Regions from separate parts of the Kitasatospora sp. NPDC048365 genome, predicted to be linked through region 2. Evidence: riboswitches for the same ligand, from Rfam matches in the RefSeq annotation. Region 2 holds a riboswitch; each other region holds the start of a gene.

Region 1 (10,220 bases), on a different contig from region 2:
GGCGGTAGAGGAAGACCTTGTAGTAGGTCAGCGGGACGATGACCGCGGCCTCCATGGTCTTCTTGTCGATGTCGCCGTAGATCTTCTCGCGGGCGGCCCGGTCCGGGTTGGTGATCGCGTCGTCCAGCAGCTTGTTGATCGCGGGGTCGTTCAGCTGCGAGAGGTTGGTGTTGCCGGACTTCTTGATGGCGTCACCGTCGACGACCTGCTGCAGGAAGCCGTAGCCGGTCGGCCAGTCGGCGCCCCACTGCATCATGATCAGACCGGTGTTGTGCTCCTGGGTGTACGCCGGGACACCGGCGAAGTCCGAGAAGTACTTGCCCTGCGGGAACTGCTGGATCTCGACGGTGATGCCGACCTTCTTCAGGGCCGCCTGGATCGCGGTGGCCGAGGCGACCTCGGTCGAGCGGTCCTGACGGGCCATGATGTTGGTCGTGAAGCCCTCCGGCTTGCCGCAGGCCTTCAGGGCCTCCTTGGCCTTGGCCTCGTCGCCCTTGTTGCCGGCGGTCTCGTAGAGGTTGAAGTCCTGGTGGCCCGGGATGTCCGGGGGCAGCACGGTGGAGGCGATGTCACCGCGGATCGGGCCGCCGATCGCGGTCTGCACCGAGACCTTGTCGATCGCGTACTGGACGGCCTTGCGGCACTCGATGTTGTCGAACGGCGCGACCTTGGTGTTGATCGCGGTGTAGACCAGACGGCCGCCGTAGGCGTTGTCGGTCGACTCCTTGAGCTTCGGGTCGAGCAGGATCTTGGCCTGGGTCTGCGGGTCGACACCCTTGCCGGCCAGGTCGACCTGGGCGTTGCCGGCCAGCAGGTCCTGGTCGATGGTCGCCTGCGCGATCTTCAGCTTGACCTGGATCTTGTCGGCGAGCTGCTTGCGGATCGGGTCGGTCTTGGCGTCCCAGTTGGTGTTCGGGACGAGGTTGACCTCCTTGCCGTCCTCGTAGCTCGCGAACTTGTAGCTGCCGGAGGACACGATGTGCTTCACGTAGTCCGCACCGGTGTCCTTGGCCTGCGGGACCGGCACGGTCTGCGGGGCGGAGACCAGGTAGTCGAAGTCCGCGAACGGCTGCTTCAGGTGGAAGACGATGGTGGTGTCGTCCGGGGTCTCGATCGACTTCAGGTCGCCGGTCTTGTCCTTGTACGGGCCCTGGTACGGCTCCGGGTTGTCCACCAGGAGGTCGTGGAAGTAGGTCGGGCCGTTGGACAGCACGTCGGGCGCGAAGTTGGAGCGCTCGACCGCGTACTTGACGTCCTTGGAAGTGATCGCGGAGCCGTCGTCGTACTTCAGGCCCGCACGCAGCTTGTAGGTCCAGGTCAGACCGTCGGCGCTGACCTTGCCCAACGACTCGGCCAGGTCCGGGACGAGCTTGTTGCCCTCCTCGCCGGCGGCCGGCTGGAAGGTGGTCAGCGGGCGGCCGTACAGGCGCGAGAAGTTGTACATGTACGCGTAGTACGTGTTGCCCGGGTCGAAGGAGTCCGGCACGTCGGAGTGCTCGTAGACAACCGTGCCGCCCTTCTTGTCCGAGACGTTCACGACCGCCTTGGTGGCCGCGTTGGCACCGGAGGCCTTGGTGCCGCCGGAGTCGCCGCTGCCGCCCTTGCTGCTCGAGCAGCCGGTGAGGGCCAGAGCGGTGGCCGCGGCGAGCGCGGTCAGCGCGGTGATACGGGACCTGCGCATGGGAGAGATCAACCCCTTGACGTTAGGAGCGAGGGTGGCGGTGGATACCTGACCCGAGGTCAGTTGTTCTTGGGGTCGAGGGCGTCTCGCAGCCCGTCGCCCAGCAGGTTGAAGGCGAGCACCGTGACGAAGATCGCCAGGCCGGGGACGAGCATGAACTGCGGGTCCACCTGGTAGTACACGATCGCGTCCGCGAGCATGCCGCCCCATGAGGCCTGCGGCGGCTCGACGCCGACGCCGAGGAAGCTCAGGCCGGCCTCGAAGAGGATGTTGGTCGGGATCAGCAGGGTCGAGTAGACCAGGATCGGGCCGACCAGGTTCGGGAGCAGCTCCCGGAACAGGATGAACGGCGTCCGGGCGCCCAAGCTGCGGGCCGCGAAGACGAACTCGCGCTCGCGCAGCGAGAGGGTCTGGCCGCGGACGATCCGGCCGATGTACGGCCAGTTGAAGAAGCCGATCACGAAGATCAGCACCGCGATGTGCAGCGGCGTGCCGTGCAGGCCGAAGGCGCCGTCCTTGAGCGAGGCCGAGATGGCGATCGCGAAGAGCAGCAGCGGGAAGGCCAGGAACATGTCCATCAGCCGGCTGATCACGGTGTCGACCCGGCCGCCGTAGTAGCCGGCGATGATGCCGAGCGCGGTGCCGATCACGTTGGAGAGCACGGTGGCGCAGAAGGCGACCAGCAGCGACACCCAGGAGCCCTCGATGATGCGGGTCATGATGTCGCGTCCGTACTGGACGTCGATGCCGAGCGGGTGGCTCCAGCTCATCCCGCCGAAGTCGCCGACCGGGATGCCGCCGAGGTTGGCGTCCAGCAGGTCCTGGTTGAACTTGTTCGGGTCGAGCCCGAAGACGGCCTCGATCGGCTTGGCCAGCACCGCGAGCAGCACCAGCAGGATCACCACCACGCCGCCGGCGAGGGCGGCCTTGTCACGCTTGAAGCGGGTCCAGGCGATCCGGCCGAGCGAGCGGCCCTCGATCTGCTTGGCCGCGGCGGCGACCGGCTCGGCTTCGGCGCCGATGGTCTCGGTGGGTGTGGTCATGAGTCAGTTCGTTCCCCTCGCCGACGGTGGCCGGCCCACGGAGTCGCAGCGGTTGCAACGGGTGCGGTGCAGTGCTGTGCGGATTGCGGTGGTGCCGAACACCTAGCGGCGGTGCAGAAGTTCGTGCGATGTGCGCAACAGGCGGGTTGCGCAGCACTCTCTGTCATGGCGAGCACCGGGCGCCAGCCCCCATCGAGGAGAGATGCCCAACCGTGATCTGTCGGCATGCACGATCGTTGCCGCGGTATATCGCTCTTCACATACGTGTTACATGTCCGTCAAGACGCACGCTGACGAGACCTCGCCAGTGGCGGAATAGTGCCAGGTGGCAGCCCGGACAGCAGAAACCCCCGCCGACCTGACAAAAGGTCAATGCGGGGGTGTACGAAGGTTTTTCAGCGGCCCGGATAACCCGGCCACGGCTGCTGCGGCCAGCCCGGGGCGGGCGCCTGCTGCGGTGGCGCTGAGTAACCGAAACCGGCGTACGACTGCGGGGGCCCGGCCTGGCCCGGCGCGCCGCCGTACTGCGCGCCCCGGTCGAACACCGGGCGCCCGTGCGCCCACATCCACATCGCGACCGGGTCGAACTCGTCCGCCAGCATCACGGTGGACACCGCCGGCACGTCCGGCGCCTGCGCGGCCGCGCGCAGCACCAGGGCCCGGGCCGCCTCGATCGACGGCGGCGAGGTGTCGTACAGGTCCAGCCCGACCGCCAGGTAGGGCTCGCCCAGGGCCGGCTGCACCCAGGCCACCCGCAGCGAGCGCAGCGGGCGGACCTCGCCCGCCTGCTGCTGCAGCACCGCGTAGAACGCCGGGGCCGGCAGCTGGGGCTCGGAGATCCGCAGCGGGCCGGCCGGCAGCCGGTCCAGGCCGACCGCGACCCGGCGCAGGTCCGCCCAGGGGATGCCGACGCCGCCGCCCGGGCGGTGCGGGTCCAGCCACAGGCCCCAGCGGGTGCGGTACAGCGCGTTCGCGATCTCCAGGCCGGAGATCACCTCGTGGCCGCGCGACCAGCCGCTGGCCGCCAGCTGCTCGGGCGAGGTGACGCACGGGGCGTACCCCATCCCGCCGATCTCCATGTTCCCGTACTGGGCGTCCGGGCTGCCGGGCGTGCCGTGCCAGAGCAGCATCCAGACCCTGCCCTCGGCGAGCGCCCGCAGCAGCGTCTCGTACGCCGCCCAGCGCTCCGGTGCGACCTCTCTGAGGGCGCGCTCGATCGCGCCCGGGTCGCCGGCTGCTCCCGTCACGTCGCCCTCTTCCGTCCGCCCTGCGGTGTCGGGCCAACCCTATGGGGCGGGCCGGACACTCGTCATGCCGCCGTCCCCCTACTGGCCGGTCACCGCCGCCGCCCCGTCACGGCCGGACGTAGAACGGCTGCACCCGGGTCAGCAGCCACTCGACCACCGGGTCCGCGACCAGGTCCAACAGCACCAGGTTGACGCGCCAGGCCGGGGCGGCGGTTCCCAGTGCCCGGCCGAGCGCCTGGTTGACCTCCGCGGGGTCGGCCGGCAGCGCCGGGTCCAGCTGGACGCCGACGTACAGCAGGGTCGGCTCGCCCTCCACCCGGGCCAGCGCCCGACGCGCCGTCAGCACGCCCGGAAGTGCGGCGAGTTCGGTGGTCACGGCGGCCAGGAAGGCGAACGGCTCCTGGTGCGGATCGGGCTCCTTGAGCGCCACCCGGGCCCCCTCCTGGATCCCCTCGGCCGCCCAGCGGTCGCCCTGCGGGCCGCGGCGCAGCTCGCCCACGCCCTCCGGCGGCACCGGGATGCCCACCGGGGCCTCCGGGTTGACCGCGATCCCGATGCCCAGCGGCAGTCCGCGGGCGAACTCCCACATCGGGGCGACCGCGAAGGCCATGCCGGGCGCGTGCCGCAGGAACACCTCCTGCGAGGAGAACACCGGGACGTACGGCGCACCGGCCAGCTCGATGGTCGGCAGGTCCAGCGACTCGCCCTGCGGGTCCGCGCCCGCCGGCAGCGGGATCCACACCTGGCTGCGGCCCAGCACCTCGATCACCCGGGGCGTCGCCCCCGGATCGCCGAGCGCCGCGGTGAGCACCTGCTCCAGCTCGTTGGCCGGCCACGCGCCGCCCTGCGGAGCCTCACCCACCGGGAAATCCATCGGTCCACCCCTTCAGATCCACTGCTGTGAGAAGCGTATCCGCCGGGGTGCACTCCCCTACCGGGCGCCGGGCATGCCATGATGTGCGCGCCGAACTTCATACTGGCCGCTCGAACCCGCGCGGGAGAGCCGGAACGCCCCTGTCGGGGGCGCGACCGGCGCCGAAGGAGCAAGTCCTCCCCGGAATCTCTCAGGCACCCATACCGCACGGGCGAGGCACATCTGGAAAGTGGACACGGCCGCGCCGTGCGCCCACCCACGGTGCAAGCCGCCATCCTTGGATGCGGTGAAGCTCTCAGGTTGTGACGACAGACGGGGAGACTCCACCCCCGCATGCCCATATGCAGCCAAGGAGCTCTGCCGTCATGTCCCTCCGCCTCACCGCGCTCGACGCGCTTCACCGCTCGCTCGGTGCCACCATGACCGACTTCGCCGGCTGGGACATGCCGCTGCGCTACGGCAGCGAGCGCGAGGAGCACCTCGCGGTCCGCACCAAGGCCGGTCTCTTCGACCTCTCGCACATGGGCGAGATCACCGTCTCCGGCCCGCAGGCCGGCGAGTTCCTGGACCACGCGCTGGTCGGCTTCATCTCGGCGCTCGGCGTGCTGCGCGCCCGCTACACCATGATCTGCCGCGAGGACGGCGGCATCCTGGACGACCTGATCGTCTACCGGACCGCCGAGAACGAGTACATGGTGGTCGCCAACGCCTCCAACGCCCAGGTGGTGCTGGACGCGCTGACCGCCCGCACCGAGGGCTTCGACGTCCAGGTCCGCGACGACCGCGACGCCTACGCGCTGATCGCCGTCCAGGGCCCGGAGGCCAACGGCATCCTCGGCTCGGTCACCGACGCCGACCTGCCCGGCCTCAAGTACTACGCCCTGCTGCCCGCCACCGTGGCCGGCAAGGACGTCTGGCTGGCCCGCACCGGCTACACCGGCGAGGACGGCTTCGAGATCTTCTGCGCCCCGGCCGACGCCGCGCACCTGTGGACCGCCCTCACCGAGGCCGGCGCCGACAAGGGCCTGGTGCCGTGCGGCCTGTCCTGCCGCGACACGCTGCGCCTGGAGGCCGGCATGCCGCTGTACGGCCACGAGCTGACCACCGAGCTGACCCCGTTCGACGCGGGCCTCGGCCGGGTCGTCCGCTTCGACAAGACCACCAACGGCGGCGAGTTCGTCGGCCGCAAGGCGCTGGAGGCCGCCGCCGCCCAGGCCGAGGCCAACCCGCCGCGCAAGCTGGTCGGCCTGGTGTCGGACGGCAAGCGCGTCCCGCGCGCCGAGTACACCGTGGTCGCCGCCGACGGCACCCCGATCGGCACCATCACCTCCGGCTCGCCCTCCCCCACCCTGGGCAAGCCGATCGCCATCGCGTACGTGGACGCCGCGCACGCCGAGCCGGGCACCGCGGTCGCGGTGGACGTGCGCGGCAAGCACGAGCCGGTCGAGGTCGTGGCGCTGCCGTTCTACAAGCGCGCCCGCTGAGCTTCCTCCCCCCTTCACTGCCCGGTCCGCTCAGCGGACGGCTCCGCCCTACCCTCTTGCGATCCTGGAGAATGACGTCATGAGCAACCCCACGCACCTGCAGTACACCGAGGAGCACGAGTGGCTGACCACCGCTGAGGTGGGCGCCGTCGCGACCGTCGGCATCACCGCCCACGCCGCCGACGCCCTCGGCGACATCGTGTACGTCCAGCTCCCGGAGGTCGGTGACACCGTCACCGCGGGTGAGACCTGTGGCGAGCTCGAGTCCACCAAGTCGGTCAGCGACCTGTTCTCCCCCGCCACCGGCGAGGTCACCGAGGTCAACCAGGCCGTCATCGACGACCCGGCGCTGGTGAACGCGGAGGCCTTCGAGGGCGCCTGGCTGTTCAAGGTCCGCGTCGAGGCCACCGACAAGCTGCTCAGCGCCGAGGAGTACACCGCCTTCATCGGCGGCTGACCCGACTCGTGTCCCGGGGGCGGCCGCAGCGCGGCGGCCGCCCCGCCTCCGCCCACCCGCTCCACGGGGAGATCCACCTCATGACGGTTCTCAACCAGTCCCTGCACGCGCTCGACCCGGAGATCGCCGCCGCGGTCGACGCCGAGCTGCACCGCCAGCAGACCACCCTCGAAATGATCGCCTCCGAGAACTTCGCCCCGGTGGCGGTCATGGAGGCCCAGGGCTCGGTCCTGACCAACAAGTACGCCGAGGGCTACCCCGGCCGCCGCTACTACGGCGGCTGCGAGCACGTCGACGTGGTCGAGCAGATCGCGATCGACCGCATCAAGGAGCTGTTCGGCGCCGAGCATGCCAACGTCCAGCCGCACTCCGGCGCGCAGGCCAACGCCGCCGCCATGTTCGCGCTGATCCAGCCGGGCGACACCATCCTGGGCCTCAACCTGGCCCACGGCGGTCACCTGACCCACGGCATGAAGATCAACTTCTCCGGCAAGCTCTACAACGTGGCCGCGTACCACGTCGACGAGAAGACCGGCCAGGTCGACATGGCCGAGGTCGAGCGCCTCGCCAAGGAGCACCAGCCCAAGCTGATCATCGCCGGCTGGTCCGCCTACCCGCGCCAGCTGGACTTCGCCGAGTTCCGCCGCATCGCGGACGAGGTCGGCGCCCTCCTCATGGTCGACATGGCGCACTTCGCCGGCCTGGTCGCCGCCGGCCTGCACCCCTCCCCGGTGCCGTACGCCGATGTGGTCACCACCACCACGCACAAGACCCTGGGCGGCCCGCGCGGCGGCGTCATCCTGTGCAAGGAGCAGTGGGCCAAGAAGATCAACTCTGCGGTCTTCCCCGGCCAGCAGGGCGGCCCGCTGGAGCACGTGATCGCCGCCAAGGCCGTGGCCTTCAAGGTCGCCGCCTCGGAGGAGTTCAAGGAGCGCCAGCAGCGCACCCTGGAGGGCGCCAAGCTGCTCGCCGAGCGCCTCCTGCAGGACGACGTGGCCGCCGCCGGCGCCACCGTCCTGTCCGGCGGCACCGACGTGCACCTGGTCCTGGTCGACCTGCGCAACAGCGAGCTCAACGGCCAGGACGCCGAGGACCGCCTGCACGAGGTCGGCATCACGGTCAACCGCAACGCCGTCCCGAACGACCCGCGCCCGCCGATGGTCACCTCCGGCCTGCGCATCGGCACCCCGGCCCTCGCCACCCGCGGCTTCGACGCCGAGGACTTCCGCGAGGTCGCCGACGTCATCGCCGAGACCCTCCTCCCGGGCTTCGACGAGACCAAGGCCGCCGCCCTCAAGGCCCGGGTCACCGCCCTGGCCGCGAAGCACCCGCTCTACCCCGAGCTGTAAGCCGCACCGGGTGACCGGCCTCACCGGGCCGGCACCCGTGGTTTTCCGGGGCACCGCGCACACTGGACAGTGCGCGCGGTGCCCCGTCCCATGTCACCGCCCTCTGTTTACCCCACGAGACCAGACAAGGACGTCCCTCCGTGGCCATCAGCGTCTTCGACCTCTTCTCCATCGGCATCGGCCCCTCGTCGTCGCACACCGTCGGCCCGATGCGTGCGGCCCGGATGTTCGCCCGCCGCCTCAAGTCCGAAGGCCTGATCGCCGACGTCGCCACGCTGCGCGCCGAGCTGTTCGGCTCGCTCGGCGCCACCGGCCACGGCCACGGCACCCCCAAGGCCGTCCTGCTCGGCCTGGAGAACAACTCTCCCCGCACCGTCGACGTCGACCGGGCCGACCTCGACGTCGAGCGGATCCGCGCCGACAAGCGGCTGATGCTGCTCGGCACCCACGAGATCCCGTTCGACCCCGACACCCAGCTGATCCTGCACCGGCGCAAGGCCCTGCCGTACCACGCCAACGGCATGACCCTGTGGGCGTTCGCCGCCGACGGCTCCACCCTGCTGGAGAAGACCTACTACTCGGTCGGCGGCGGCTTCGTCGTCGACGAGGACGCCATCGGCGCCGACCGCGTCGTCCCCGACGACACCCAGCTGCGCTACCCCTTCCGCACCGGCGAGGAACTGCTGCGGCTCACCCGCGAGACCGGCCTGTCCATCTCCGGGCTGATGCTGGAGAACGAGAAGGCCTGGCGCAGCGAGGCCGAGATCCGCTCCGGCCTGCTGCAGATCTGGGCCGTGATGCAGGAGTGCGTCGCCGCCGGCATGGCCCGCGAGGGCATCCTCCCCGGCGGGCTCAAGGTGCGCCGCCGTGCCGCCGCCGGGGCCCGCGCGCTGCGTGCCGAGGGCATCGGCCCGGCCAACGCGATGGAGTGGGTCACCCTCTACGCGATGGCCGTGAACGAGGAGAACGCCTCCGGCCGCCGCGTGGTCACCGCGCCCACCAACGGCGCCGCCGGCATCATCCCGGCCGTCCTGCACTACTTCCTGAACTTCATCCCCGGCGCGGACGAGGACGGCATCGTCCGCTTCCTGCTCGCCGCGGGCGCGATCGGCATGCTCTTCAAGGAGAACGCCTCCATCTCCGGCGCCGAGGTCGGCTGCCAGGGCGAGGTCGGCTCCGCCTGCTCGATGGCCGCCGGCGGCCTCGCCGAGGTCCTCGGCGGCAGCCCCGAGCAGGTCGAGAACGCCGCCGAGATCGGCATCGAGCACAACCTGGGCCTCACCTGCGACCCGGTCGGCGGCCTCGTCCAGATCCCCTGCATCGAGCGCAACGGCATGGCCTCGGTCAAGGCCGTCACCGCCGCCCGGATGGCGCTGCGCGGCGACGGCCGGCACCACGTCTCCCTCGACAAGGCGATCAAGACCATGAAGGAGACCGGCGCCGACATGAAGATCAAGTACAAGGAGACCTCGCGCGGCGGCCTCGCCGTCAACGTCATCGAGTGCTGACCAATTCCTGTCGCTTTTCCACCCTGTACCGGCGTACAGCTGTACCGAGAGACAGCTGTACGCCGGCTTTTACTCCGTGTTGAACTCTTCTCCGGCGGGGGCATCGGCCCCCGCAAATCACGTGGGGAGAATTCCATGCGTATCGGAAATGCAATCCGCCGTTCCGTCGCGGTGGGGGTCGCGGTCGCCGCTCTGGGCGCCGGCGCGCTGGCCACGGCCGGCACCGCCTCGGCCGCCGGCAAGGACGGCAGCCTCACTCCCGGTGAGCTCGGGCTGTACTTCCTGCAGAACCAGAGCAGCTACGTGTTCGACCTGTACGTCAGCGACGCCGACTTCAGCAACGACACCTTCCCGGGCACCTCGATCTCGGCCAACGACAACGCCGAGTCGTACTGGAACCGCGACACCCTGACCTGGGACGTCTACACCGACGCCAACCGCGGCGGTGTGCACGGCTGGATCGACGCCGGTGTGAGCAGCAACGCGAGCACCAACTTCAAGAACAAGGTCTCGTCCGCGTACTACCGCTGACCCGACCCCTGGCCGTCCGGCCCCCGCGCGGGGGCCGGACGGCCGT
Region 2 (10,220 bases):
GTAGGCGCGCAGCGTGTCCAGCATGCGGTACCGGGCTGCGTCCGAGCCCTCGCGGTAGACGACCGACTTGTCGACGAGGTCACTGAGAACGCACAGCACGTCCTCCGCAGGCAGAGACGAATCCGCACACGCACCTTCTACGGAGGACAGTTCGAAGGCGCCGGTGAAGACCGACAGCCTCGCCCACAGCAGCCGCTCCTCATCAGTGCACAACTCGTACGACCAGTCGATCGCCGTACGCAGGGTCTGGTGACGTCCGGGCGCGGTGCGACGCATACCCGTCAGAATCCCGAACCGCTCCTCAAGACGGGCCGTGAGATGGTCCAAGGGCACGGTCCGCAGCCTGACCGCAGCCAGCTCCAGCGCCAGCGGGAGCCCTTCCAGCGTCCCGACGAGCGCCGAGACCTGCCCGCGGTTGCTGTCGGTGACAGCGAAACCCGGGACGGAGGTGAGGGCCCGCTGCTCGAAGAGCGCCATGGCGTCGGCGTGGGGGAGCGGACCGATCGTGATGCAGCGCTCCCCGGGAACGGCGAGGGGCTGCCGGCTGGTGGCCAGCACAGAGACGCTCGCAGCCTCCCGCAGCAGCACATCGCACAGCACGGCGCAGGCGTCGATGATGTGCTCACAGGTGTCCAGCACGATCAGCAACTGACGGCCCCGCAGATGTCCCACGAGAGCGTCCAACGGCGTCGAGCCGGGCTGCTCCGGAAGGCCGAGAACGCCGGCGAGGGTGGCAGGGAGAAGTTCCGCGTCGTGCAGTGTCGACAGTTCCGTCAACCAGACCCCGTCGGGGAACCGCGGCCTGAGGGAGTCCGCCGCGCGCAGGGCGACACGGCTCTTGCCCACACCTCCCGGCCCGACCAGCGTCACCAGAGGTGTCCGGTCGAGCGCCTCCGAGACGGCAGCGACCTCGTCCGCCCTCCCGACGAAGCTGCTCCGGTCGGCCGGCAGCTGCCCGCCACGCTGCTGACCGAATGCAAACCCCATGCCCAACCCTCCCGTCGTGTGTGCTCGCTCAGGGCCGTGGCGACCCACCGTAGGCCATGGAACGGCGCAGTTCCGCCAGGCTGGCGCTGCTGCACTCCGTGAAGAACGACGCACACGCGATCAGCCGGGCAGAGGCAGCGACGGCCTCGAACACGGCAGCCAAGGGTGACCGGAGCGGGCGGCCGGTGACCGGCGCTGGCACGGGTGCGTCCGGTGCCGGGGGCGCCCCGACGGACCGTCAGCCGAGGATCTCGGCGATGCCCTGCTGGTGAGAGGTGACGGTGAAGTCGGGAAACCGCGCCGCGAACTTCGAGGCGTCGAAGATGTTGTCACCCCGGTACCGGGGCAGCAGCTCCTGGACCTCTCCGAGCCGGCCGATGAAGCTCCCGCCGATCCTGAACACGGCCAGCGGCAGCACTGTGTACCGAATACTGCGGCCGGTGACCTGTTCGGCCACCCGGATCATCTCGGCGTAGGTGGGGCGGTGCGGGTCGATGGGCAGATGCCAGGTCTGGCCGTAGGCGTCCGGGGTGTTTCCGATCAGCGCCATGGCGCGGCCGGCGTCCGGTGTCCAGATGAGTGAACGGGAGGTCTTCGCACTGATCGGGACGAGTGGCCGCTTGTCTGCCTTGATCCGGTCGAAGACAAGCGAGTTGGTCAGGCTCTTGGTCTTTCCCGGGCCGTAGAACTCCGGAGCCCGGCAGATGACGGCGTCGACGGATCCCGCCTTCATGGCATCCAGCAGCATCGTCGCGATCTGCGCGCGCACTCGGCCCTTGCGTCCGTTCGGCTCGAAGCCGGTCGACTCGGTCTGCGGGACGGTTGTACCGGGGTACATGTACGTGTTGTCGAAGAACACGAGCTTGGTGCCGTACCTCGCGCAGGCGTCGATGACATTGCGCATCATGACAGGGAACTGTCGCTCCCACAGCTGCGAGTCCAGGGGCAGTCCCACGGTGAGGTACGCGATCTCACTGCCCTCGACGGCCTGCTTCGTGGCCTCGGGGTCCGTCAGGTCGGCCCTGACGAGCTGATCGGTGTCGTGGATCTTCGCGGGGTGGCGGCTGACCAGCCGGATGTCGCGTGTGAACCCACGGTACAGCTCGCGGGTCAGCTCCTCGCCGATGGGCCCGTTGGCGCCCAGAACCGTCTGCATGGGATGTGTCACTCTTTTCGTGAAAATCACATGGTCGGACCGTTTGCCCCATGCCACTTTGCTTCTCGGCTCGGGTCTCCGGCTGCCGCCGTAGACTCAATCATTGCTGCACGATTCGGTGCCCGCATCGCGGCCGCGCCGCAGAAATGGACCCATGCGAGCCCATGCTGCTAACACCTGCCTGCTTCACTGTGTATGAAGCTGATGGTTGCCGGTCAACGGGCCATCCGGCTGCGAGTCATATGACCGCATGAGCTCGAAGAACAGTGGCCATTCGGTGCGCACTCCCGCGCCGGCAGACGGCCCGATTACCTCCAGGGAAGGAGATGCAGAGGCTGTCGTCTCGGCGCGCTGCACCCCAGGTCGTGTGAATACGTATACCTAAATTCGCTCTACCGGCCCGGTGGCTTCACCATGTGGAGTCCTTCTCTCGGTTCGGCCGGGCCTGGCTCGTCCGGGGTAACGCCAGGGCCTTGTTGTCAAGGGCGCTCGCCGAACACCACGCGCAGCAGGGTCCACCGCCGGCCGGAATGAAAGGCCGCCGTGCGCGATATACGTATACGTAATCCGGGCTGGCACCGAGCTCAGGGCGGGGCACATGTCACGCCGGCAAGGCGTGTTCGTCGGCGCGTCGGGCACGGCAGGGCATCGGCGTTCAAGGACGATGGACTCGCAGTTCCGGAGCTCAATGCGCCAGGTTGCAGATAGTAGAAACCGCGCGAAGGATTGAGGGCCGGGAAACCTCCTGTCCCGGAGAATTCGCGGTTGCGGCCGGCTCCGGACGGCAGGACGACACAAACACGTACTCGTGACAATGGAGTCGACATGTCTGATATTCCTCCGCCGATCACGCCGTATCTGGAGCGGGCCGCGCAGGAGTTGAGTGATGCGACGGATCCGCATCCGCGGATCTACGAGGTCCCGCCGGAGCAGGGGCGTGACATCCTGGCGGGCCTGCAGGCGGACCTGAGTGTGCCGCGGCCTGAGGTCGACGAGGAGTGGGTGGAGGTGGACGCGGGCGAGTGGGGCACCGTCCGTACTCGCATCATCCGCCCGAAGGGCGCCGCTGGCGCGTTGCCGGTGGTGTTCTACATCCACGGCGCGGGCTGGGTGTTCGGCGACGACAAGACCCACGACCGGCTGTTCCGGGAGCTCACGGTCGGGGCGGGCGCGGCGGGTGTCTTCCCGGTGTACGACCGGGCGCCGGAGGCGAAGTACCCGACCCAGGTCGAGCAGAACTACGCGGTCGGCCAGTGGGTCCTCAAGCACGGCGCGGAGCACGGCCTGGACACCTCCCGGATCGCCGTGACCGGCGAGTCGGTCGGCGGCTGCATGTCGACCGTGTTCGCGCTGATGAACAAGGAGCGCGGCGGGATCGACCTCAAGGCCCAGGTCCTGCTCTACCCGGTGACCAACGCGAACTTCGAGACCCCGTCCTACCACCAGTTCGCCGAGGGCTACTTCCTCACCCGTGACGGCATGAAGTGGTTCTGGGACGCCTACACCACCGACCCCGCCAAGCGCGCCGAGCACCACGCCTCGCCCCTGCAGTCGACCCTGGAACAGCTCAAGGGCCTGCCCACCACCCTCGTCATCACCGACGAGGCGGACGTGCTGCGCGACGAGGGCGAGCAGTACGCCAACAAGCTCCGCGAGGCCGGCGTCGACGTCACCTCCGTCCGCGTCCAGGCGATGGTCCACGACTTCATGCTCCTGGACAGCCTGCGCGACACCCGCGCCGCCAACATCGCCCGCAAACTCGCCATCGACGCCCTCCGAACAGCACTCCACGGCAGCTGACCCACGCAAGTCCGCACGCTGGAATCGCAGATGACGCCGGGTCCGGCAGGCATTCTTCTTGCCTCTCCGGCCCCGGCCGATCGCGCTCTGCGACGTACCCCAGCTGCGGCCCGGCCGGGCGGATCTGGTCAGTCCCTACACCCTGGAGATCAGCAGCGGGAGCTCTCCGGCCATGACCGGAGCGGACCGCAGCGCGACTTGGCACTACCGGAGAAACGGGGCGCCGGCAGCCTGGCCATGGTGTTCAAGCAGCTCGAGTCGGCCCAGGCCAGCTGGCGCGGTCCGCGGAGGCCACTTGGTCGCGCTGGTCCGCGCAGGTGCGAAGCTCGAAGACGGTGTTCTGGCCGAGCACGAGCAGCTCACGGCGGCCTGATATGCCAAACGGGCGAACCAAAGATCATGACGCTGCGGTCAGGAACCCCAAGGCTGTCGGGATGTTCTGCGACAGGTCGATGACGCTGTCCAGGACCAGTCGATCGCCGGCCCATGGAGCGAACGCTTCCCGCCCGGCGCTCGACCACCTCCTACGTCGGCTCGTGGAAGCTGTCGATCTCCCGTGACCGGCCTTCGAGTCGACGGCGATGCGCTGTCGGATCCGAGCACGCCACCTCGACGAACACCACCGGCACGCCGCGACGAGACGCCGGCGCCCGCTACTGCGCCCGCGCCTCCTCCACCGCGTTGGCCGCATCGACGATCACCGTCGGGCCCAGAGCCAGAAGCGGCAGCGCGACCGGGTGGTGCCGCCTGGGCCGCGGCTACAAGGAGCGTCGATAGAACGGAAGGAGCGTGACGACCGCCTCCTCACGGCCGGCACCGACCTCGACAAGGACCTCGGTGCCGGGCTCGGTGCGGTGCGCGCGCAGATAGGCCATAGCCACCGGGTGGCCAAGGGTCGGGGACATTTCGCCCGAGGTGATCTCGCCGATAGGTTCGCGGGTATGCCGATCGAGCACACGGTGGCCGCTACGGGGCACGGTGGGACCGGCGGTCGTCAGCCCCACCAGCGAACGGGAAGGAGTGACGCCCCGGCGGGCCCGAAGCGCCGTGTCCCCGACGAACGATGCGCGCTTGTCGAAGGCCACGACGTTGCCGAGGCCGGCTTCGAACGGAGTGACGCGTACGGTGAGCTCCCGGCCCTGGGCTGGTACCCCGGCCTCCAACCGCAGCATGTCCCTAGAGGCCAGACCACACGCCGCCAGCCCCTGCCCGGAGCCGACCAGCGTGAGGGCCCGCCACACGGAGGGCCCGCAGCCGGGGGAGCAGTAGATCTCAAAGCCGTCCTCACCGGTGCCGCCGGTGCGCGAGAGCAGGACGTCCATGCCCTGCAGACGGGCGCGGGAGATCGTGTGGCGCGGCAGCCTCGAAGTATCCACTTCCGCCACTTCATCGACGAGCGCGGCCGCCGCAGGACCATGGAGCGCCAGCAGCGCCCAGTCGTTCGTCGCGTCCTGGAGCGTGACCGCGAACCCGTCGACCCGGTCCCGAAGGACAGGACACACAACGACAGTGCTGCAGACGATCAGATACCTGCTCGCCTCGACGCGGTGAACCACGACGTCGTCGAGGATGCCGCCGCTCTCGTGAACCAGGACGGAATAGCGACTCTGTCCGACCGGTGTCCTCGACGGCTCCCCGACCAGCGCATGATCCAGGGCACGCCCGGCTTCCGGCCCAAAGACCTCAATCTTTCCCAGATGCGAGAGATCGAACAGACCCACCGCGGTCCGAACGGCATGGTGCTCGGCCAACTCGGAGCTGTAGCGAAGGGGCATCGACCATCCCGCGACATCGGCGAAGGCGGCGCCGAGTTCCCGATGGATGTCGTACAGGGGACTCTTCTTCGACATGGTTGTCCTCTCAGACACACACCAGCCGGCCAGCACTGCTGCGGCACGGTGTGCAGGCTGCTACAGAGAGCTCCACGCGCTGCGCCGCCCCGAACGGCACGTCCCCGCCGAAGCGGTGACGGCCGGAAAGGCGCGAGCGGGAACCAGGAACGGGGATCAGACGCCCGTTGTTGACCGGTGGATGATGCTGCGCGCTCGCGGGAATTCGGACACCGCAAGGCGGGGAAGAGAGAAGAAGGCCATCGGAGGCTCCTCGACGGGGCGGCACGCGCTACGGCGTGCGGTCGATTGGGCCTCCCCCTCTGTCATTGGCCTGAGAGCTTCACAGCGCGTCGCTACACGCTGCTTTCACCGTGGGCGAGGTACGTCACACGCACCTGCTTTCCAGAGCCCGCCTTCTTCTGCGCGGTGACGGTGCCTGAGAGTTTCCGGGGAGGATTTGCTCCTTCGGCGTCACGCTCCTGCGAGTGCAATCTCTCCCGCGCAGGATCATCGGCGGAGTATTCGATTGTTGTGCTGTTCAGGGCAAAGTATGCGAGTCAGGACGGGCCGTCAAGACTCGGTCCACCGATTGGTCATCGGCCCCTCAAGGCGCTCACCCGACAGCCGCGGCGCGGCGGGCGCCAGGCCTTGACTTCATCGGCAATCAGATCGGCTCGCCAGCGCCGCTGCAGGAGCGGGAATTGCGACGAGCAGCAGGAGGACCGAGACCAGGGAACCGGTGACTACCGGGCTGTACGGACTGTGGTCCTCGAGCCGTTCCAGCAGTAGAGCCCCGGGCCGACCGGCCACAACCTCTGGTTTGACAGCGTGACACCGTCGACCGGCCGCAGTGATCGCCTTCGGAGTCCTCCCGGCACTGCGCACGTCCGCCCTCGGGATCGCGCAGACCTTCCCGCCCGGCGGCGCGTGGTCCCTGCGGTGAGAGCTCCGAGCCTGCCGGGCATGGGCATGGGCGTGCTGTTCGTGCTGGCGGGCGCAGTCGAACGCGCAGAGACCCTGGCCCGGCTTCCCCGTTGCCGACGGTGCGTCAGGATGTCCATATGGCAGATGAAATGATTTCTTCGCGTGCTATAGCCGACGACCATCTCGACCGGCTGGCTGCGGCCGACCCGATGACCTCGGCCTGGCTGGGCCTGAACCGTGGTGACGACCGGCAGCCGGACCTTTCACCCGACGGCTTCGAGGCCCGCGCTGAGCTCGCCCGCCGCACTCTCGCCGTCCTCGACGCCGCTCCCGCTCCGGACGCTCCGGCTTCGGACGGTCGCGCCGAACAGGCCTGCGCCCGGCTGCTGAGAGAACGCCTCACCGCCGAACTCGCGATGCACGACACCGGCGAGAACTTCCGGCAGTTGCGCACGGTGGGCGCGCACGTCGACCAGGTGCGGACGATCTTCTCCTTCATGCCCACCGCCACCGATGAGGACTGGGCCGCGGTAGCCGGACGGCTGCGCAACCTTCCCGGCGCATTGGACGGCTACCGGGCCACTCTCACCGAGGGCATCTCCCGCGGTCTGCTCGCCGCACCCCGACAGGCCACCGGGATGGTCGGTCAGCTCACCGCGTGGACCGGTGAGGCCGGCGGGCAGCACGCGGCCACCGGCGCGGGCTGGTTCGCCGATTTCGTCGCCAGCGGCAGCGACCGGTTGCGCCCCGAGCTGGAGAGCGCTGCCCACCGGGCCACTGCCGCCGTCGCCGACTTCCGCGACTGGCTGCGCGACACCTACGTCCCCGCCGCGGCGGACACCCCGGACGCCGTTGGCCGCGAACGCTACCTGTGCGCCGCCCGCCACAACACCGGCGCCGCACTCGACCTGGACGAGGCCTACGCCTGGGCCTGGGACGAGTTCCACCGCACGCTCGGCGAGATGCGCATCGAGGCCGGCCGCCTCCTGCCGGGCGCCCCCCTCCTCGAGGCCATGCACCACCTGGAGCAGCACGGCCACGCAATCAAGGGCGGGGAGGCCATCCGGGACTGGCTGCAGCAGCTCATGGACGAAGCGATCACCGCCCTCGACGCCAGCCACTTCGACCTCTCCGGCCCGATCCGCAACGTCGAGTCGTGCATCGCACCCCCCGGCAGCGCCTCCGGACCCTACTACCAGGGCCCGAGCCTCGACTTCAGCCGCCCCGGACGCACCTTCATGCCCACCCTCGGCCAGGACACCTTCCCGACCTGGCAGCTCGTCAGCATCTGGTACCACGAAGGCGTCCCGGGCCACCACCTCCAGCTCGCCCAGTGGGTCGCGGTCGCCGACCGGCTCAGCCGCTACCAGGTCACCGCAGGCACGGTCAGCGCCAACATCGAGGGCTGGGCACTGTACGCCGAGCGCCTCATGGATGAACTGGGCTTCTACTCCGAGCCCGCGAACCGCCTCGGCTTCCTCGACGGGCAGATGCTGCGCACGATCCGCGTGATCGTCGACATCGGCATGCACCTCGAACTCGCCATCCCCGCCGACTCCGGCTTCCACCCCGGCGAGCGCTGGACGCCGGCCCTCGCCGCGGAGTTCATGGCCACGTACAACGGCAGCCCGGCGGCCCGCCGCGCCAGCGAGATCGACCGCTACCTCGGCTGGCCCGGCCAGGCCATCGGCTACAAGCTCGGCGAACGCGCCTGGCTCCAAGGCCGCGCGGCGGCGAAGCGCCGTCACGGTTCCGCGTTCGACCTGAAGGCCTGGCACATGAAGGCGCTCTCCCAGGGCTCGCTCGGCCTCGACGACTTGGTCGACAGCCTCGCGGTCCTGTAGACGCAGCCCGTCCCCCACCCCGAGCACCCGTACAGCGTTCCGGTCACCGCTCCGCCGCAGGGCCGGCTCAGCGCCACCGACACTGCTGTGTACGCGCTACATCAGGCCCAGGGCCTTCAGTAGCGTGTACACCCCAGCTGCGTGCGACCTCCGTCAGCTTGGTGACGGTGTTCGCGACCAGCTCGACGGTCTGCAGGCGGTCCTCGAGCTTGTCGTTCGGAGCGCTGCGGCGCTGCGCTTCGCGGTTCGCCGAGGCCTCGTTGTGCGTCGGACCTTCCGGTGCCGTCGGACGGCGAGGGTCTAGCGGACGCGCCGGGTGGTGACGAGCCGGCCGTCCTGGAGGCGGTGGTCGAGTTCGAGGCCGCTGTTGAGCATGACGAGGACGTCGAGGTGCCGGTCGGCGGGAACCGTCGCCACCCGGTGCTTGTCGCGGTCGATGCGGATGGTCTGGTTGCTCCGGCCGGGGCGGGCGATTTCGACCGGCCCGTCGGGCGTTCCTGGGACGAGCCGGGTCAGGGGGGTGGTGGCGGTGCCGCTGTCGATGAGCCGGTTGATCAGGTCGGCGGGGGTTCGGACGTATTCCAGGAGGTCCTGGATCTCGTACTCGCCGGCGCCGTACCGCTCGATCCATCCGTCGATGTGGTGTTGGGCGGTCCACTGTCGAAGCGCGTCGGAGCGGTGACCGAGGCGGTGGGCTTCGCGGCCCAGGAGGTGGGCGATGCGCCGGGAGGTGACGCCGGCGGAGAGCAGGGTCAGGGCCTGGTCGGTGTCGACGCCGTGGCGGATGTGCCAGGCGGTGTGGGTGTTGAGCCGGGGCGCGGTGGGGGAGAGGGCGGGGTTGGTGTTGACGAGGTTGGTCAGGGCGCCGATCGTCCAGCTCAGGGCGTGTCCGAAGGCGGTGCTGATGTTGCGTACGGCCTGGTCCAGCGCCCAGGCGGCGGGGACGTCGGGCTGCCAGGAGCGGGCGAGGTCGGGGATGGCGGCGCCGGAGATCCACTCGCGCAGCGCGGGCGCGATTGGAACGGTCATGGCCCTGCCCCAGGCCCCCTCCTTGTCCTTGAAGGCCCAGTGCGGGGTGACTTCGGGGCAGCGTTCGAGGAGGCGGTCGAAGACCCGGTGCTCGGTGAGGAAGTCCAGGGTTTCCTGCAGCGGCCACTCCGGCGGCTCGGCCAGAAACTCGTCGGTGTTCTCGTCGGCGTGCTGGTTGAGGTACACGGTCAGGTGCGCGGCGAGCCAATCCAGGTAGCGGGCGGATCCGAGGCTGGTTCCGGTGGCGGCCCAGCGGCCGGCCGGGGCGGGCTCGGTGCTCTCGAACGTCTCGGCGACGCGGTCCGCTAGCGCGTGCCACCGGCCGGCGGCTCGGGCGTTGCCGGTCCGGGTCAGGCCGAACAGCCCGTCCAGGGCGTCGAGAGGGTGGCCCTGCGGCTGGGCGGCACTGGCGTGCAGGTGCAGTACGAGCCAGACGAAGGAGGTGAAGTCCGCAGCGGTGCTGTCCGCCAGGGCGAAGATGCCGTCTGCGTCGTCGCGCAGGGTCTGCTCGGCCTCGGCGAGGGAGGCGAGCGCCTCTTCGGTCATCAGCGTGGAGGTGACGCGCAGCTGCTCCGGGTCGGGGTCGAGGTGCTCGAACTCGGCGGGCCGGGGCTCGAAGGGGCGGGTCAGGAAGATCCACCCCTCGCT
Region 3 (10,220 bases), on a different contig from region 2:
CGCTGGTGGCCCGGCCAGGACGTCACCCACGCGGAGCTCGGCCCCGGCTGGGTCCAGGGCAGCGGCGTCGGCCGGGTCACCGTCCGCTTCGAGACCCCGGACAGCCCGCCGGGCCGGGTCCGTACCTTCGCCATCGACGACCCGGAGTTGGAGCCTTCCGGCCCGCTGGCGCTGCGCCCCGGTGTTGAATGATCCACATCGTTTGATGGTCAGGGGGCTGATGAGTCGTCGGCAGTTGGCCCGGTGGGGTCGACGCTGTGCTTCGACCGCGCCGCGGGCCTGGTGTTCGTGAGCGCGCACGACCTCTTCGACCCGAACAGGAAGCACGTCGGGATCGGTCCTGACGGCAAGGAGACCACGGTGGCCCCGTCGCAGTACCCGGTCCAGTCATGAGCGGGGCCGGGAGGCGGGTGGTGTGTCGTCGGGTGTTCCTGGGCGTGGGTGTCGGAGCGGTGGCGGCCGTGGCGTCGGCGGCGGGCTTCGTGACTGGTCGATCGAGGATGCGGCCGAGAAGGCCGTGGAGGACGAGCGGACGGTCCACGAGGGCCTGGAGAACGAGCGGCTGCGCAAGGCGCTGAGCCGGTTCGCCCCGGCGGGCGCGGACTGGGTCGGGTCCGAGGAACTCACCGGGTCCCTGGTGCGTGCGGGGAAGGCGAGGGTCTGTTTCGACCGGGCGTCCGACACCGTCTGTCTGATGGCCGTGCAGCTCGGCTCCTGAGCCGGGGACGGCAACGGCCCCGCACCTGTCCAGGGGTGCGGGGCCGGTTGTCGGCCGGGTCGGCGTACGGTCTCGATGCCCTCAGGGCCGTACGCTTCCCGGTCTCCTCGCCGGCCTGTCCGGGGCCGGCGGGGGAGGACGCCTGGTCGGGGAGACCTCAGGCGTCGGTCTTGGCGAGCTCCGGTGCGGCCTGCTCGGCGGCGACGGGCTCGACGGGCTTGATGCGGCGGATGGCGAACGGCACCAGCGCGGCGACCAGGCACATCACGGCGGCGATCCAGAAGGCGTGCCGGTACGCGTCCAGGGTGGGCAGCTGCACCGGGATCGGCAGCTTCATGGTGTCGCCGGTGAGGATCGCGCCCATCACGGCGGTGCCGATCGCGCCACCGACGGTGCGCAGCACGGCGTTCATGCCGTTGGCGATGCCGCTCTGCTCGGCCGGGACGGCGCCGTTGATGTAGGCCGGCATGGCGGCGTAGGCCAGGCCCACGCCGAGGCCGAAGACGGCCGAGGAGAGGTAGATGTCGATCTCGTGGCCGTGGCGCACCGCGAGGTAGACCATGGCGGCGGAGCCGAGCAGGCCGCCGAGAACCAGCGGCAGGCGGGGGCCGCGGCGGGCGATCAGCAGGGCGCCGACCGGGGCGGCGACCATCGAGCCGAGGGCGGAGGGCAGCAGCATGATGCCGGCGTGCAGCACGGTGGCGGTGAAGCCGTAGTGCGCCAGCTTCTCCGGGGTCTGGGCGAAGTTGCTGATCAGCAGGAAGGAGCCGTACATCCCGAAGCCGATGAGCAGGCCGGAGATGTTGGTGAAGGCGACCGCGGGGCGGGAGAGCATCTTCATGTCGACCAGCGGGTGCTTGACCTTGACCTCGATGAGGATCCAGATCAGGGCGACCACGGCGGCGACGGCGAACAGGCCGAGGGTCTTGGTGGAGGTCCAGCCCCAGTGGTTGCCCTGGCTGACGGCGATCAGCAGGGCGGAGAGCCAGCCGGCCAGGGTGATCGCGCCGAGCGGGTCGGCGCCGCCGTTCTTGTCGACGACCGGGTCCTTGGGGACGCGCAGGGCGACCAGGCCGACCGCGATCAGGCCGAAGGCCAGACCCATCCAGAAGATCGACTTGTAGCTCCAGTGCTCCAGCAGCAGGCCGGTGGCGACCAGGCCGAGGCCGGAGCCGACGCCCATCGAGGCGCTGATGGCGGCGACGCCGCCGGTGACCTTCTCGCGGGGCATCTCGTCGCGGACGATGCTGATCGCGAGCGGCAGCACACCACCGCCGGCGCCCTGCAGGACGCGGGCGACCACCAGCCAGGTGAAGGAGTGGGTGGAGACGGCGAGCGCCGAACCGGCGACCAGGCCGGCCAGCGAGACCAGCAGCATCGGCTTGCGGCCGCGCAGGTCGCCGAAGCGGCCGAGCAGCGGGGTGAGCACGGCGGCGGAGAGCAGGTTCGCCGTCATCAGCCAGGTGATGCTGGAGCCGGAGACGTCCAGCTCCTTGGCGAGCGAGGGCAGGATCGGCACGACCGCGGTCTGCACCACGGTGAAGGCCAGCATGGCCACGATCAGCGCGGGCAGCACGCGGGCGCTGGTCGGCGCGGCGGCCGTGACGGTGGGCTGTGATGCCTCGCTCACGGTGACTTCCTCATTCTTCAGGCAGGCGATAGTGAATCAGCTGAAGTAACCATGCAGGGAGATACTTCAGTCTGTCAAATATCGTCGGGTGAAGCTTTGGCAAAGCGGCGGCCCCGGTCCGCGGGGAGCGGACCGGGGCCGGTGGCGGCGCGGATCAGGCCGGGCGAAGCGGCTCCGGCCGGACCGTGGCCGCGGCCACCGTCTCGGGGTGACCGTTGTGCAGCGGCGCCGGGTGCGACAGCGGGACGGTGCCCATCGGCGCGGGGTGCGCCTGGGTGGGCTGCTGGATGCCGAGCTGCTGCGCGGCGTGCTGCTGGACGCCGTTCGGCTGCGGCGCCCCGTGCTGCCGGGTGCCGGCCGACCGGCCGGAGGGACCGGCGGCGGGCTCGGCCGTCGAGTCGTGCACCTCGACCTGCTCGCGGCGCAGCTCCTCGTGGATCACCTCCTCCTCGGTGTACCGCTCCACCACCAGGCGCACCCGCTCGATCGGGGCCAGGTACTTGCGCACCACCGGCCGCTCCTCGCGCAGGGTCACCTCCTCCATCGCCTCGTCGATCTCCTGCTCGGTGAGCGACTCCCGCTCCTGCTCGGTGACCGGGACGCGTTCCACCCGCACCCGCTCGCGCACCACCGGCACCCGGCGCTCGACCGGCTCGGTGGTCACGTACTTGCGCAGCCGGGCGGTGCCCAGCTCGTGCCACTCGGTGGTGATCTCCAGGCGCTCCTCGCGGCAGGTGATCTCGATCGGGGCGGCGGGCGCGTCGCCGGTGGCCGCCGTCCGGGCGTGCGCCTGGGGCTGCGGCTGCGTCTGCGGGAGCTTGTGCTCGGCCGGCGCGGCGTAGGTCGGCGGCGGGGCGAGGGTGCGGTTCACGGCGGGCTGGGCGTGCTGCGCGGGCTGGGCGCCGGCCGCCTGGGCCGCCGCCGCGGCGGCGACCGGGGCGGTGGTGCCGAAGTCCCGGTCGACGGGCTTGTCCATGGACTTGTCGGCGGGCCGCTCCGCGGCGAGGGAGCCGTTGGCCGCGGTCGGCGGCACGGGCTGGCCGTTGCCGGTGTCCAGCCCGTAGTAGCGGTACAGCTGGAGCTCCTGGGCGGGGGAGAGGTGCTGCCCCACACCGAAGTCCGGGGATTCCTTGATCAGCGACTTGTCGTACGGGACGCGCAGCTCGTCCCCGGAGAATTCGCTGGTGGTCAGCGGGACGAAGGCGTCCCGGCCGAAGATTCCGGTGCGCACGGCGGCCCACTCGGGTTCGCCGGTCGCGTCGTCCAGATACACCTCGTCGACCGTGCCGATCTTGTCACCGTTCCGGTCGACCGCCTTGTGTCCGATCAGGTCGCGCGGATCGATATCGGTCTGCACGCTGTCCTCCAGTCCTGCTGCTCCTTGAGAATCCGTCAAAGGGGGGTGGTCGGAGGAGCTGGCCGACCACCACTTCACACGAAACGACATGTATCGGACACCGGCGAGCGGAGCTCAGCCGTCCGGGGCAGATCACAGGCCCGGACCGGTGATCGGGAACGTTCGCGCTGGTACCCTGGGCGGCGACCGCCGAGCCCGCTCGGGAGAGTCCCCGGCCCCGCGCGAGCGGGTGCGAAGGGGCGCCGAAGGAGCAACTCCTCCCCGGAATCTCTCAGGCATCCGTACCGAACGGGATCAGGTCACTCTGGAAAGCAGGGCAGGATCGCCGGCACAGGAGCCGGCGGCACCACCCTCACCGACGGTGCAAGTCGACGGGACGCCTCACGGCGCCGGCACGGCGAAGCTCTCAGGTACCGATGACAGAGGGGGAGGCCTGACGGGTTCGTCTGCTTTTCCGGCTCCCACGGCGTCCGGACCGGCATGCGTACCCCCGCCGGTCCGTGACCAGGAGGCCCCGACCCCCATGAACGCCAAGCCTTCCCTCACCGAGCTCGAGCAGGCCAGTCCCTTCCAGGGCCGCCACATCGGCCCCGACGCCGCCGCGCAGGACAAGATGCTGGCCCAGGTCGGCTACGGCTCCCTGGACGAGCTGTCCGACGCCGCCGTCCCCGCCGCCATCCGCAGCCTCACCGCGCTGGGCCTGCCGGCCGGCCGCTCCGAGGCCCAGGTGCTCGCCGAGCTGCGCGAGCTGGCCGGCCGCAACTCCGTGCTGACCTCCATGATCGGCCTGGGGTACTACGGCACCTTCACCCCGCCGGTGATCCTGCGCAACGTGCTGGAGAACCCGGCCTGGTACACCGCGTACACGCCGTACCAGCCGGAGATCTCGCAGGGCCGCCTGGAGGCGCTGCTCAACTTCCAGACCCTGGTCGCCGACCTGACCGGCCTGGACACCTCCGGCTCCTCGCTGCTGGACGAGGGCACCGCGGCCGCCGAGGCGATGGCGCTGGCCCGCCGCGTCACCAAGGTCAAGGGCGGCGTCTTCCTGGTCGACGCCGACTCGCTGCCGCAGACCATCGCGGTGATCGAGACCCGCGCCGAGCCGACCGGTGTCGAGGTGGTCGTCGCCGACCTGTCGAACGGCATCCCGGCGGAGGTCGCCGAGCGCGGCGTCTTCGGCGTGCTGGTGCAGTACCCGGGCGCCTCCGGTGCGGTCCGCGACCTCAAGCCACTGATCGACCGGGCCCACGAGCTGGGCGCGGTCGTCGCGGTCGCCGCCGACCTGCTGGCCCTGACCCTGCTGAAGTCCCCGGGCGAGCTGGGCGCCGACATCGCCTGCGGCACCTCGCAGCGCTTCGGCGTCCCGATGGGCTTCGGCGGCCCGCACGCCGGCTACCTCGCGGTCCGCGCCGCGTACGCCCGCAACCTGCCCGGCCGCCTGGTCGGCGTCTCGGTGGACGCGGACGGCCACCGCGCCTACCGCCTGGCCCTGCAGACCCGCGAGCAGCACATCCGCCGCGAGAAGGCCACCTCCAACATCTGCACCGCCCAGGTGCTGCTGGCCGTGATGGCCTCCATGTACGCCGTCTACCACGGCCCGGACGGCCTGGCGGACATCGCCCGCCGCACCCACCGCTACGCCGCGGCGCTCGCCGCCGGCCTGCGCGCGGGCGGCGTGGAGCCGGCGCACGAGTCGTTCTTCGACACCGTCACCGTGCGCGTCCCGGGCCGGGCCGCCGCCGTGGTCGCCGGCGCGCTCGCCGAGGGCGTCAACCTCTTCCAGGTCGACGAGGACACAGTCTCGATCTCCTGCGACGAGACCACCACCCGCGAGCACCTGGCCTCGGTCTTCGCCGCCTTCGGCGTCACCGCCGAGATCGCCGAGGACGCGGAGACCCTGCCGGAGGCGCTGCTGCGCTCCGACGAGTACCTGACCCACCCGGTCTTCCACAGCCACCGCTCCGAGACCGCCATGCTGCGCTACCTGCGCCGCCTGTCGGACCGCGACTACGCGCTGGACCGCGGCATGATCCCGCTGGGCTCCTGCACCATGAAGCTCAACGCGACCACCGAGATGGAGCCGGTGACCTGGCCGGAGTTCGGCCAGCTGCACCCCTTCGCCCCGGTCGACCAGGCGGCGGGCTACCTCACCCTGATCCGCGAGCTGGAGCAGCAGCTGGTCGAGGTGACCGGCTACGACGCGGTCTCCATCCAGCCGAACGCCGGCTCCCAGGGCGAGCTGGCCGGCCTGCTGGCCGTCCGCGCCTACCACCTGGCCAACGGCGACACCCAGCGCGACGTCTGCCTGATCCCGTCCTCCGCGCACGGCACCAACGCGGCCTCCGCCGCGATGGCCGGCATGCGGGTCGTCGTGGTGAAGACCCTGGTCGACGGCGACGTGGACGTCGAGGACCTGAAGGCCAAGATCGAGCAGCACCGCGACCAGCTCTCGGTGCTGATGGTCACCTACCCGTCCACCCACGGCGTGTACGAGACCGAGATCACCGAGATCTGCGCCATGGTGCACGAGGCCGGCGGCCAGGTGTACGTCGACGGCGCCAACCTGAACGCCCTGGTCGGCCTCGCCAAGCCGGGCAAGTTCGGCGCGGACGTCTCGCACCTGAACCTGCACAAGACCTTCTGCATCCCGCACGGCGGTGGCGGCCCGGGCGTCGGCCCGGTCGCGGTCCGCGCGCACCTCGCGCCGTACCTGCCCAACCACCCGCTGCAGGCGGAGGCCGGCCCGGCCACCGGTGTCGGCCCGATCTCGGCCGCCCCGTGGGGCTCGGCCGCGATCCTGCCGATCTCCTGGGCGTACGTGCGCCTGATGGGCGGCGAGGGCCTCAAGCGCGCCACCCAGGTCGCGGTGCTGAACGCCAACTACATCGCCAAGCGCCTGGCCCCGCACTTCCCGGTGCTCTACACCGGCCCCGGCGGCCTGGTCGCGCACGAGTGCATCATCGACCTGCGCCCGCTCACCAAGGAGACGGGCGTGACGGTGGACGACATCGCCAAGCGCCTGATCGACTACGGCTTCCACGCGCCGACCATGTCGTTCCCGGTGGCCGGCACGCTGATGATCGAGCCGACCGAGTCCGAGGACCTGCACGAGATCGACCGCTTCTGCGACACCATGATCGCGATCCGCGCGGAGATCGAGAAGGTCGGCACGGGCGCCTGGCCGAAGGACGACAACCCGCTGGCCAACGCCCCGCACACGGCGGCGACGCTGACCGGTGAGTGGGAGCACGCCTACTCGCGCCACGAGGCGGTCTTCCCGGCCGGCGTGAACCCGGCGGACAAGTACTGGCCGCCGGTGCGCCGCATCGACGGTGCGTACGGCGACCGCAACCTGGTCTGCTCGTGCCCGCCGCTGGACGAGTACGACGCCTGAGGGTGAAACCGAAGGGGTGCGGGGCCGGCGGCCCCGCACCCCTTCGGTGTTCCCTACGCCAGGGCGAGCGGTCGTCGAGGCGCGATGACGCTGCCGTCGGGCAGCAGCTCGCCGGTGTCCTCGAAGATCAGGACGCCGTTGCAGAGCAGGCTCCACCCCTGGTCGGGGTGGGAGGCGGCCACGGCGGCCGCCTCACGGTCGGGGGACTCCGCCGAAGGACACTCGGGTCGGTGCTGGCACATCGTCGTACCTCGCTCGGTTCGCCGTCCGGTTCGGGTGTGAACCGGCTCCACGGTGGGTAGGACAGTGCCCCCTCCGCCGCTGGTTCCCAGTGTCGGCATACCGAGGCCCGAGCGCAGCCATTTGGTGACATGCGCCACAGATGAGGGCCCGAGATCACCCGGCCGGATGGCTACTTGTCGAAGTCGCGCACAGCTGGGCCATCCCGCTCTGGCCCGTTCGGGTCATGCCCGGATGGCCCGAACCGGTGGGCTCCAGCCGGGCGAGCAACTCGGCCGCCGGATAGACCTGGTGCGCGGTCACCCCGAGCGGCGCCGGGGCGAGCGGGATCAGCAGGTCCTCGCCCGGCGTGCTGCCGTGCAGCCACAGGGCGGTCGCGTAGTGCCCGGGCATCGACAGCAGCCGCGGCTGCAGGCGGGTGTGCCCGCCCTGGACCAGCTGCCAGGCCTGGCGCAGCGCCCGCACCGTGGAGTCCAGGTAGGGCCCGGCGGTGAAGTGCGAGAAGGCGTGCCCCTCGGCGGTCTCCACCACCTCGGCCGCGGCCAGCACCTCGCCCGGCCCGTCCGGCCCCAGCCCGTCGCGCCCCAGCGACTCGCGCACCGGCCCGTCCGCCGCCGGATCGGCGGCCTTGGCGGTGTGCCGCACCAGGAACCGCCATCCGGTGCGGCGCGCGCCGGCCAGCCGGCCGTCCGGGCCGTCCAGGACGTACACCGCCAGCGGGTGCGCCGGCAGCAGTGGGCCGGGGCTGTGGCGCAGGACGGCGGCGGCCGGCTGGCGCAGCGCGTCCTGGGAACCGAGCGCGGCGTGGACCGCGCGCAGTGCGCTGGGCGGTGGCTGAAGCATGTGCAAGGTCATGTGGAGTCGCCTCTCCGTGCGAGATCGGCGTGCGAGTGCGGCATACCGGCGGGGCGTCGGTGTGAAGGGGGACCTGGGCCGTGTCCGGTTGGGCATGATCGCCGGGCGGGGCGCGGGCGGGCCGTCCGAGGGTTGGAGAACGGCTGGAGTCCGGCCGGAGCGCAGTGCGAATTCTACTCGAACAGGTGCGCAGGGTGACCTTCTTATCACGTTCGGTGGTGCCCGGCAAGTCGATCTGTCACTGAAAGATCGTCAGAAAGCTTGCACCGCTACTGCGTTCGGGCGGTCTGGCTAGGGATCTTCGCGGTGGGCATGATGACTTGCACGTTCGACCGAGGGGGAGGAGCACACCCGTGGGCGAGAAGGTCGTCGCGACCCGGGCGGAGCTGTCCGACCGGCAGCTCTACCGCCGCAAGCTGCAGCTGTGCCTGGACGTGCTGGAGCGGATGCTGCGCGAGGAACGGTTCGACCGCCCGAAGGCGATGATCGGACTGGAGATCGAGCTCAACCTCGCCGACGAGCAGGGTATGCCCGTGCTCGGCAACGCGCAGGTGCTGGGATCGATCGCCTCGTCGGACTTCCAGACCGAACTGGGCCAGTTCAACATCGAGGTCAACATCGCGCCGCGCCGGCTCGGCGGGCACGTCCTGGAGGAGCTGCGGGAGGAGATCGACACCTGCCTGCGCTACGCCGACCGCAAGGCCGCCGAGGTCGGCGCGCGGATCGTCATGGTGGGCATCCTGCCGACCCTGGACCTGGACCACACCGGCATCGACGCGATGAGCCGCAACGACCGGTACACCCTGCTCAGCGACCAGATCCTGGCCGCCCGCGGGGAGGACATCGCGCTCGACATCCAGGGCGTGGAGCACCTGGCGGTGGAGTCGGTGTCGATGGTCGCCGAGGCCGCCGCGACCTCCCTGCAGCTGCACCTGCAGGTCACCCCCGAGCGCTTCGCCTCGGTGTGGAACGCCGCCCAGGCGATCTGCGGCGTGCAGCTGGCGCTCGGCGCCAACGCGCCCTTCCTGTTCGGGCGGGAGCTCTGGCGCGAAACGCGCCCCGTGCTCTTCCAGCAAGCCTGTGACACCCGTTCGGCGGAGCTCAAGGCGCAGGGCGTGCGCCCCATCACCTGGTTCGGGGAGCGCTGGGTCGACTCCGCACACGATCTGTTCGCGGAGAACCTCAAGTACTTCCCGGCGCTGCTGCCGATCTGCGACGACGAGGACCCGGCGAAGGTCTACGCCTCCGGCGGCGTCCCGCGGCTCGGCGAGATGCGGCTGCACAACGGCACCATCTACCGGTGGAACCGCCCGGTGTACGACGTCGCCGACGGCGTCCCGCACCTGCGGGTGGAGAACCGCTGCCTGCCGGCCGGCCCGACGGTCGCCGACACCCTCGCCAACGCCGCCTTCTACTACGGGCTGGTCCGGGTGCTGGCCGAGCAGCCCCGGCCGATCTGGACCAGGCTGCCCTTCGAGAAGGCCGACGAGAACTTCCAGGCCGGCGCCCGGTACGGCATCGACGCCGTCCAGTACTGGCCGCGCGGCGGGCGGGGCGGACGCGGCCAGCTCACCCCGGTCGCCACCACCGAGCTGGTGCTGAACGACCTGCTGCCGCTCGCCCACCAGGGCCTGGACGAGTGGGGCGTGGAGCCCGCCGACCGCGACCGTTACCTCGGCATCATCGAGCAGCGCTGCCTGCGCCGCACCAACGGCGCCGCCTGGCAGGCCGCCACCGTGCACCGGCTGCGGGAGAACTACGGGATGGACCCGCAGGCCGCGATCGCCGCGATGACCCGCCGGTACGCCGAGTACATGCGCACCGGGGAGCCGGTGCACACCTGGCCGGTGGGGTGAGCCCCGCGCCCCGGGGCGCTGTGGTTGGATGATCGTTCCGGCGGCCGGGCACCCGGCCACCGGCCGACCCAGCGTCCCGGAGGCCACAGGTGACGACCGCTTCGACCGAGCCCTCCGCCCGGCCGCTGACCCGCCGGCTGCTGGGCGCCGAACTGCTGATCGTCCTCGGA

The links. Region 2 has a riboswitch for glycine ahead of gcvT (glycine cleavage system aminomethyltransferase GcvT). Riboswitches for the same ligand answer to the same signal wherever they lie in the genome.
Region 1: linked by a shared signal. The riboswitch ahead of gcvT (glycine cleavage system aminomethyltransferase GcvT) and the one ahead of gcvT (glycine cleavage system aminomethyltransferase GcvT) in region 2 are both predicted to bind glycine.
Region 3: linked by a shared signal. The riboswitch ahead of gcvP (aminomethyl-transferring glycine dehydrogenase) and the one ahead of gcvT (glycine cleavage system aminomethyltransferase GcvT) in region 2 are both predicted to bind glycine.

What each region holds. Positions count from the first base shown of each region.
Region 1 is NZ_JBICYJ010000001.1:348,620-358,839, reverse strand. It holds gene ACGFX4_RS01590 (ABC transporter substrate-binding protein) at 1-1,681, opposite strand, end outside; gene ACGFX4_RS01585 (ABC transporter permease) at 1,741-2,724, opposite strand; gene ACGFX4_RS01580 (enhanced serine sensitivity protein SseB C-terminal domain-containing protein) at 3,120-3,971, opposite strand; gene ACGFX4_RS01575 (enhanced serine sensitivity protein SseB) at 4,078-4,845, opposite strand; glycine riboswitch at 4,957-5,061, shown strand; gene gcvT (glycine cleavage system aminomethyltransferase GcvT) at 5,211-6,329, shown strand; gene gcvH (glycine cleavage system protein GcvH) at 6,409-6,786, shown strand; gene glyA (serine hydroxymethyltransferase) at 6,867-8,135, shown strand; gene ACGFX4_RS01555 (L-serine ammonia-lyase) at 8,276-9,643, shown strand; gene ACGFX4_RS01550 (peptidase inhibitor family I36 protein) at 9,779-10,174, shown strand.
Region 2 is NZ_JBICYJ010000018.1:25,161-35,380, reverse strand. It holds gene ACGFX4_RS19650 (ATP-binding protein) at 1-987, opposite strand, end outside; gene ACGFX4_RS19645 (NAD-dependent epimerase/dehydratase family protein) at 1,226-2,143, opposite strand; gene ACGFX4_RS19640 (alpha/beta hydrolase) at 2,969-3,943, shown strand; gene gcvT (glycine cleavage system aminomethyltransferase GcvT) at 4,702-5,793, opposite strand; glycine riboswitch at 6,190-6,285, opposite strand; gene ACGFX4_RS19630 (DUF885 domain-containing protein) at 6,849-8,543, shown strand; gene ACGFX4_RS19625 (DEAD/DEAH box helicase) at 8,844-10,220, opposite strand, start outside.
Region 3 is NZ_JBICYJ010000024.1:108,081-118,300, reverse strand. It holds gene ACGFX4_RS24205 (DNA polymerase IV) at 1-192, shown strand, start outside; gene ACGFX4_RS24200 (hypothetical protein) at 244-393, shown strand; gene ACGFX4_RS24195 (hypothetical protein) at 518-718, shown strand; gene ACGFX4_RS24190 (MFS transporter) at 876-2,348, opposite strand; gene ACGFX4_RS24185 (PRC and DUF2382 domain-containing protein) at 2,503-3,705, opposite strand; glycine riboswitch at 3,896-4,002, shown strand; gene gcvP (aminomethyl-transferring glycine dehydrogenase) at 4,229-7,099, shown strand; gene ACGFX4_RS24175 (DUF5999 family protein) at 7,153-7,341, opposite strand; gene ACGFX4_RS24170 (hypothetical protein) at 7,496-8,182, opposite strand; gene ACGFX4_RS24165 (glutamate--cysteine ligase) at 8,548-10,050, shown strand; gene ACGFX4_RS24160 (CPBP family intramembrane glutamic endopeptidase) at 10,140-10,220, shown strand, end outside.